2 regions of the Pseudoalteromonas sp. Z9A5 genome follow, and region 2 is predicted to be linked to the other one. Evidence: predicted binding sites of a transcription regulator. Region 2 holds the regulator's gene; the other holds the start of a gene.

Region 1 (4,464 bases), on a different contig from region 2:
ACCGTCTTTACTTGCTTTAACACTAATATGACCACGTGGTGGCTCAATACCATTAGTTGCATTAGAGATTTGCGACGATGTTTCTGATGGCATTAACGCGCTTAATGTTGAGTTACGCATGCCGTGCTCTTTAATGCTGGCACGTAATGTATCCCAATCAAGGTGAAGTGGTTCATCACAAATTTTATCTAAGTCACGTTTGTACGTATCTGTTGGCATAATGCCCTGTGAATACGTTGTTTCGTTAAACTTAGGACATGCACCACGTTCTTTAGCAAGCTCGTTTGATGCTTTCATTAGGTAGTACTGAATCGCTTCAAACGTTTTGTGAGTCAGTGCATTTGCGCTGCCATCTGAATAACGCTTACCGTTTTTAGCTAGGTAGTATGCGTAGTTAATTACACCTATTCCTAACGTACGACGACCCATAGTGGCATTTTTTGCAGCCGGTACAGGGTAGTCTTGGAAATCGAGTAAGTTATCAAGTGCGCGTACTGCAAGCTCAGCTAGCTCTTCAAGCTCGTCTAGTGATTCTATTGCACCTAGGTTAAACGCAGACAGTGTACAAAGGGCAATTTCGCCTTCTTCGTCGTTTACGTTATTAAGTGGCTTAGTTGGCAATGCAATTTCTAAACATAAGTTAGATTGGCGAATAGGCGCAACTTTAGCAATGAACGGGCTGTGTGTATTACAGTGATCAACATTTTGTAAATAAATACGACCTGTACTTGCACGCTCTTGAGCAAACATAGAGAAAAGCTCAATGGCTTTAATACGTTTTTTACGAATAGACTCGTCTTGTTCGTATTTTACGTAAAGCGCGTCAAATTCAGCTTGGTCTTCAAAAAATGCATCGTAAAGCCCCGGCACATCTGATGGGCTAAATAACGTAATGTAGTCGTCTTTAATTAAACGAGAGTACATTAGTTTATTAAATTGTACGCCGTAATCTAGGTGACGAACACGGTTGTCATCTACACCACGGTTATTTTTAAGCACAAGTAGGTTTTCTACTTCTAAATGCCAAAGCGGGTAAAACAATGTTGCAGCGCCGCCACGTACACCACCTTGCGAGCAGCTTTTAACCGCTGTTTGAAAGTGCTTATAAAAAGGAATACAACCAGTATGATACGCTTCACCGTTACGAATGTGGCTACCTAGCGCACGAATACGACCTGCATTAATACCTATACCTGCACGTTGTGAAACGTATTTAACAATCGCAGATGATGTTGCATTGATTGAATCAAGGCTATCACCACACTCTATTAATACACATGAACTAAATTGACGTGTTGGGGTACGTACGCCCGCCATAATAGGGGTAGGTAACGAAATTTTGAACAACGATACGGCATCGTAAAAACGCTTAATGTAAGATACGCGTGTTTCACGTGGATAGTCAGCAAATAAACTCGCCGCTACTAAAATGTATAAAAACTGTGCACTTTCATAAATTTCGCCAGATACACGGTTTTGAACAAGGTATTTACCTTCTAATTGCTTCACTGCCGCATAGCTGAAATTAAGATCGCGAGAATGATCAAGGTATGCATCAAGCTCGTCTAATTCTTGTTCTGTATAATCAACAAGTAAGTGAGCGTCGTAGCGCTTATCGCCAACCATTTTTGTTACGTGGTCAAATAAACGTGGTGGCTCAAATTGCCCATACGCTTTTTTACGTAAGTGAAATACAGCTAAACGGGCTGATAAGTACTGGTAATCTGGTGATTCTTTTGAAATCTGATCTGCAGCGGCTTTAATAATGGTTTCGTGAATGTCTTTAGTACGAATACCATCGTAAAATTGAATGTGTGACTTTAATTCAACTTGCGAAACCGAAACGTTGTTTAAACCTTCGGCGGCCCATTCAATAACGCGATGGATCTTATCAAGATCAAGTGGCTCTTTACGACCGTCACGTTTGCTTACAGATAACTGTTGGTTCATAGCTTTGCCTGTGTTCCTAGGGAGTTTAGTATTTTGGCCAATGATTTATACCTCGCAATAGCAAGATATATACTCGTTTATTATAATTCTCACCTAATGAGTGAATTTATTGAATAACATTTGGCCACAATATCTGGTGTTGTTCAATTTAGAGATCACAAGATAGTGTGGTCTGAGTCGTTTTGCAAGGGACATAATTGCCCCTATTTGTGGATAACTTTGGGATAACACATTTGTGTTAGTGAGCATTAACCTTTGATCATTCGGTTAAGTTGAAATTTGCAAAAATCAACTAATCATATGCTAAATTTGCGCTTTAAAAAAATAAATTGTAACTGAGTTTTTTATCGACAAACTTTGGCTAAAAACTGACTAGATCACAATATATAGTGTTTATTAATTAACATGGCACTATATATGGTTAAAACCGTCAATAGGACTTTGCCAATTAAAATCGGCTTCCCAACTCAAAACTTCGTTAAGGCTTGGCACGTACCCCCAAAGAGCAGAAGCGGTATGCATACCCGCTGCTTTACCTGCTTGAATGTCACGCTGCGCATCACCAATGTACAAACACCGATTTGGTTTTATACCCATTAGCTTTGCACAATGTAGTAAAGGAAGAGGGGAAGGTTTAGCCTCTTTTAGCGTGTCACCACTTATAATAACTTGCGCATTTTTTAATGCTGGAATAGCAGCCACAAGAGGATCAGTTAGAAAACCAGGCTTGTTAGTCATGATCCCCCATTTGATCTTTTTTTGATCAAGCGCAATAAGTAAAGGCTCAACACCTGTAAAACACGTTGTATGTGTTGCTATGTTTTTAGCGTATTCGTCAATTAATTGCTTTATTAGCTGTGTCTGAGGTTGTTCAACCCACTTATCCTTAAAACCAGCCTCTAAAAGCGCAGCAGCACCATTAGATGCTGCAGGACGGTATACATCACTTGTTACTTCATCTATGTTTTGCGCACGCAGAACTTTATTTAAAGCGGCGCCTAAATCATCAGCGGTGTCTAGTAGGGTGCCGTCTAAATCAAATAAAAATGCATCGTACTCAACAAGGGGTGATTGAAAGCTAGTCATTAAGCTAACTTCTCAAAATGAAGTATGTAATTTACGCTAACGTCATTATTAAGCGTATATTGCTTTGATAATGGGTTATAAGAGAGCCCAGTGCTTGCACGTACTTTTAAACCAGCTTGCTCTGCCCATGCAATAAGTTGTGCAGGTTTTATAAACTTTTTATGGTCATGTGTGCCTTCAGGTACCATTTTTAAAAGTTTTTCAGCACCAACAATGGCAAACAAGTACGCTTTAGGTGTTTTATTTAAAGTTGAAAAAAATACATCGGCACCTGGTTTTGCAAGTGCTGCTACTGAATGGATTATAGAAGCTGGGTCGGGTACGTGCTCTAGCATTTCCATACATGTTATTACGTCATAACGTTCTGGATACTGTGCTGCAAATTCTTCTGCAGGTACTTTTATGTAATCTACACTTACGCCTGTTTCTAAACTATGTAATTTAGCAACGTTTAAAGGCTCTTGACCCATATCGATGCCAGTTACCTTTGCGCCCATACGCGCCATGCTTTGGCTTAAAATACCGCCGCCACAGCCTACATCGAGTGTTTCTTTATCAAATAAGCCTTGGGTTTTATTTGCAATAAAGTCTAAACGTAACGGGTTAATTTCGTGAAGAGGTTTAAATTCTCCATCTAAATCCCACCAACGCTCTGCGATGGCTTCAAATTTTGCTATTTCTGCGTGATCTACATTTTGATGTTCGGTCATAAAATACTTCCTCGTCAATCTGGGGCCATTATATAGGGCAAAATTGATAAATCGCAAAGTTTTGCGCCTGTAAATTAAAATTAATTGTGATAGCATAGTTGTTAGCAATAATAACAAATACTCTTGATACCTAATACCGGGTTGTTGAGAGCAGATACTGAAGGAATGTGATATCAATGACTGATCTCGCCCATGGCATTCAGCCGGTCAATATTGAAGACGAGTTGAAAAACTCCTACTTAGATTACGCAATGAGTGTAATTGTAGGGCGTGCATTACCAGACGTGCGTGACGGCTTAAAGCCGGTTCACCGTCGCGTTTTGTTTGCAATGAATGAGCTTAGTAATGATTGGAACAAGCCTTACAAAAAATCGGCACGTGTTGTCGGTGACGTAATCGGTAAGTACCATCCACACGGCGATAGTGCAGTTTACGACACTATAGTACGTATGGCACAGCCATTCTCACTTCGTTATATGTTAGTAGATGGTCAAGGTAACTTCGGTTCGGTTGATGGTGATTCAGCAGCAGCAATGCGTTATACAGAAGTACGTATGGCAAAAATGTCGCATGAATTATTAGCCGATCTTGAAAAAGAAACGGTTGATTTCGTTCCTAACTACGATGGCACTGAACAAATTCCTGACGTTTTACCAACGAAAGTTCCTAACTTACTAGTGAACGGTTCATCGGGTATTGCGGTAGGTATGGCTACAAA
Region 2 (4,464 bases):
AACTCAGCTAACTCAATTAATATTAGCCGTTTAGTTGCTCAGGTTTGTTATTACTTTGAGGCAATTGCACAGCTACCAAAAGAAAAACGCGCAACGGCACATATATCAGTACCTAGTGGTAATTTTGGTAATGTATGCGCCGCAATGATTGGTGCTGTTATTGGTTTACCTGTTGGCAAATTAAGTGCAACAACAAACCAAAACGATACTGTGCCGCGCTTTATGCTTGATAAAAACTGGACGCCAAACGCAACGCTTGAATCGCTTTCAAATGCAATGGATGTGAGTAAGCCAAACAACTGGCCGCGTGTGCAAACAATGTTAGATAATAACTGGTTTAGCTACGATAATTTTTATTCAACCAGCGTAAACGAGCAAGACACGCAAGCCGTGATGAAAAAAATTCAACAAACTGGCTATGTGGCAGAACCTCATACCGCGATTGCTTACCAAGGTCTTGTTGAAAACCGAGCACCTGGTGCCGCTGGTATATTTTTAGCGACAGCTCATCCTGCTAAGTTTAAAGAGAGCGTAGAAGGTATTTTAAACATTGAGTTAGATATGCCAAAACCACTTAGCGATGCATTAGCAAAACCATGCTTAGCAAGTGATATAAACGCCGATTACGACGCGTTACGCACTGAAATGCTCGCTAAGTTAGGTTAATACAAGATAGAAAGTTAAGCGGTTTAGGCCGCTTTTTTTATGAGTTTTAATTATAAAAAAGAAGGGCTTTCATTAGTTAATTAAATGTAGAAAATAAAATGCATTTAAAATAATTATGTATTTATTAAAAAATATCATCTTAAAAGAGCTGTGAAATAGTTTCAATCCCTGTTTAAATATCCTCAACTTAAGAGCGTAGGCAAAGAGTCGTTTAAAGCGTACAATAAAGCCTCTAAAAAACACCATACACGTTGCCCTAGGAGACCCCAATGTTAGAACGTAGCATGAATATTTCGGATTTTGATCCAGAGTTATTTGACGCAATCACTAAAGAAACTGCTCGCCAAGAAGAGCACATTGAACTAATTGCATCTGAAAACTACTGTAGCCCACGCGTACTAGAAGCACAGGGCTCACAGCTTACTAACAAATACGCAGAAGGTTACCCAGGTAAGCGTTACTATGGCGGTTGTGAGCATGTAGATGTTGTTGAGCAATTAGCAATTGACCGTGCTAACGAATTATTTGGTTCTGACTACGCTAACGTACAACCACACGCTGGTTCGCAAGCAAATGCTGCTGTTTTTCTAGCATTATTAGATGCTGGCGATACTGTACTAGGTATGAGCTTAGCTCATGGCGGTCATTTAACTCACGGTTCTCACGTAAGTTTCTCTGGCAAGCTTTACAATGCAATCCAATACGGACTAGATGAAGCAACGGGTGAAATTGATTACGCACAAGTTGAAGCATTAGCACTTGAGCATAAACCAAAAATGATCATTGGTGGTTTTTCAGCGTACTCAGGTATTGTTGATTGGGCTAAGTTCCGTGAAATTGCTGACAAAATCGGTGCTTACCTGTTTGTTGATATGGCTCACGTTGCTGGTTTAATTGCGGCAGGCGTTTACCCAAGCCCAGTACCTCATGCTCATGTTGTTACTACAACTACGCATAAAACACTTGCTGGTCCTCGTGGTGGTTTAATTATTTCTGCATGTGGCGACGAAGCTATTTATAAAAAGCTTAACAGTGCTGTGTTCCCTGGTGGTCAAGGTGGTCCTTTATGTCATGTTATTGCAGCAAAGGCAGTGGCATTTAAAGAAGCGCTTCAACCAGAGTTTAAAGTATACCAAACACAAGTTGTTAAAAACGCAAAAGCAATGGTTGCAGTTATGCAAGAACGTGGCTACAAAATCGTATCTGATAAAACTGAAAACCACTTATTTTTACTTGATTTAATCGATAAAGATATCACCGGTAAAGATGCAGACGCTGCCCTAGGCAACGCTAACATCACCGTTAATAAAAACTCAGTGCCTAACGATCCTCGCTCACCGTTTGTTACATCTGGTTTGCGTATTGGTTCACCTGCAATAACTCGTCGTGGTTTTACAGAAGTAGAATCAAAAGAGCTTGCTGGCTGGATTTGTGACGTACTAGATAACATCTCAGATGAATCTGTACAGGCGCAAGTTAAAGAAAAAGTAAAAGCAATTTGTGCAAAATTACCTGTTTACGCTTAATTGCATAAGCAGCAGTAATTTAGATCACATAAGCTTAGTTTTTTGCTAAGATAAAAGACCGCTATTTAGCGGTCTTTTTTGTTTTAAAACGGAAGTACCGAGTTATGCATTGTCCATTTTGTACCGCAAAAGATACTAAAGTTATTGACTCACGCCTTGTTGGCGGAGGCCATCAAGTTCGCAGGCGTCGTGAGTGTAACGACTGCCACGAGCGCTTTACTACATTTGAAGGCGCTGAATTGGTTATGCCTCGTGTTATTAAACAAGACGGCAGCCGCGAACCATTTAACGAAGATAAACTTTTAAATGGATTAAACCGTGCGCTCGAAAAACGCCCAGTGAGCACCGAGCAAGTAGACGAAGTAGTGAATATAATAAAATCGCAACTACGCGCAACGGGTGAGCGAGAAATTTCAAGCCATTTGGTTGGTGAATGCATTATGGAAGCGCTCAAAAAGCTTGATAAAGTAGCGTACGTAAGATTTGCCTCTGTTTATCGCTCGTTTGAAGACATACGTGAATTTGGCGAAGAAATTGCCCGCTTAGGGGAGTAACAATGCAAAGCCAAACTACTTTTACCGAACATGACGAAATGTATATGGCACGCGCCATAGAGCTTGCCAAAAAAGGTCGATTTACTACAACGCCTAATCCTAATGTTGGCTGTGTATTAGTTAAAAACAATCAAATAATTGGTGAGGGTTTTCATCAATTAGCTGGCCAAGGTCATGCTGAAGTAAATGCACTGGCAATAGCTGGCAATAATGCAAAAGGCGCAACTGCCTATGTAACGCTTGAGCCTTGTAGTCATTATGGGCGTACGCCGCCGTGCGCTGAAGGTTTAAAAAAGGCGGGCGTGGTAAAAGTAATTGCCGCTATGGTTGATACAAACCCACAAGTTGCAGGCAAGGGTCTTAAAATATTAGCTGATGCTGGTATTGAGGTTGCTCACGGGTTACTAGAATCACAAGCTCGCGCACTTAACGTTGGCTTTTTTAAGCGAATGGAGCAAGGTTTACCTTATGTGACCTGCAAAATGGCAGCAAGTATTGACGGTAAAACAGCGCTTAAAAATGGGCAAAGTAAATGGATAACCGGTCCCGCTGCTCGCCAAGACGTACAATTATATCGAGCGCAAAGCTGCGCTATTTTAACCGGAGCTGATACCGTATTAGTAGACGATGCTAAACTCAATGTACGATTAAGCGAATTACCGAATGCACTTCCCACTGATTTACCGCTTCGCCAGCCCGTGCGTGTTATAATTGACTCTCGTAACCGTTTAACGCCTAACCTAGCTTTATTTAAAATTCAAAGCGATGTAATAATATTTACAACTAAGCTTGATAAATCACTACAGTGGCCGCACTTTGTAAAGCATATACAAGTGAGTGAAAGTAACGGTAAGGTTGACTTGTTGGCTGTTTTACAAAAACTTGGTCAGCTACAGTTTAATAATGTGTGGCTTGAGGCTGGCGCAACACTTGCTGGTAAAATGACAGAGCTTGATTTAATAGATGAGTTTGTTTTTTATTTAGCGCCTAAACTCATGGGTCATGATGCAAAAGGTTTAGTAAATTTTCCTGAATTGATGAGTATGCAAAATACAATCGATTTAACATTTAATGAGTGTGCGCGTATTGGCGATGATTTGCGTATTACAGCGGTAAAAAAACTCATTAAAACCACTTAATAAAAAAGAGTAGTGCTATGTTTACTGGAATAATAGAAGCCACAGGTAAAATTGCTTTATTACAAAAAAAACAAGGCGACTTAGCCATTCGTATTCAAAGTACTGACCTTGATATGAAAGACGTAAAGCTAGGCGACAGTATTGCAACCAATGGTGTTTGCTTAACGGTGGTTGATAAGCACATAGATGGTTTTAGTGCTGATTTATCAAATGAGACGATTGGTTTAACGGGTTTTTCTCACTACGCTTTAGGGCAAACGGTTAATCTTGAAAAAGCCATGCAACCGGTTTCGCGTTTGGGCGGTCATCTTGTATCTGGTCATGTTGATGGCATAGCAACTATTACAGCTATTACTCCTAATGCGCGAGCTACAGAATATTGGCTTACAACCGACGAAAATTTAATGAAATACATTCCGTACAAAGGTTCGGTATGTATTGATGGTATAAGCCTGACAGTAAATGCTGTAGAAGGTAATAAATTCAAATTAACAATTGTCCCACACACTAGTGAGCAAACTACGATTGCTCATTTTAAAGTAGGTACTCAGGTTAATTTAGAAGTCGATCAAATTGCAC

What was found. Region 2 encodes NrdR, which represses ribonucleotide reductase genes. Its sites were predicted from a motif close to AAACACNANATNTNGTGTTT; they were not measured.
Region 1: the regulator NrdR is predicted to act here: its motif matches at 2,073-2,092, upstream of nrdA (class 1a ribonucleoside-diphosphate reductase subunit alpha).

What each region holds. Positions count from the first base shown of each region.
Region 1 is NZ_WTLC01000016.1:49,106-53,569, forward strand. Features, by position in the region: gene nrdA (class 1a ribonucleoside-diphosphate reductase subunit alpha) at 1-1,950, opposite strand, end outside; gene GQR56_RS09950 (HAD-IA family hydrolase) at 2,362-3,036, opposite strand; gene ubiG (bifunctional 2-polyprenyl-6-hydroxyphenol methylase/3-demethylubiquinol 3-O-methyltransferase UbiG) at 3,036-3,746, opposite strand; gene gyrA (DNA topoisomerase (ATP-hydrolyzing) subunit A) at 3,923-4,464, shown strand, end outside.
Region 2 is NZ_WTLC01000023.1:51,898-56,361, forward strand. Features, by position in the region: gene thrC (threonine synthase) at 1-666, shown strand, start outside; gene glyA (serine hydroxymethyltransferase) at 936-2,192, shown strand; gene nrdR (transcriptional regulator NrdR) at 2,297-2,746, shown strand; gene ribD (bifunctional diaminohydroxyphosphoribosylaminopyrimidine deaminase/5-amino-6-(5-phosphoribosylamino)uracil reductase RibD) at 2,749-3,885, shown strand; gene GQR56_RS12960 (riboflavin synthase) at 3,903-4,464, shown strand, end outside.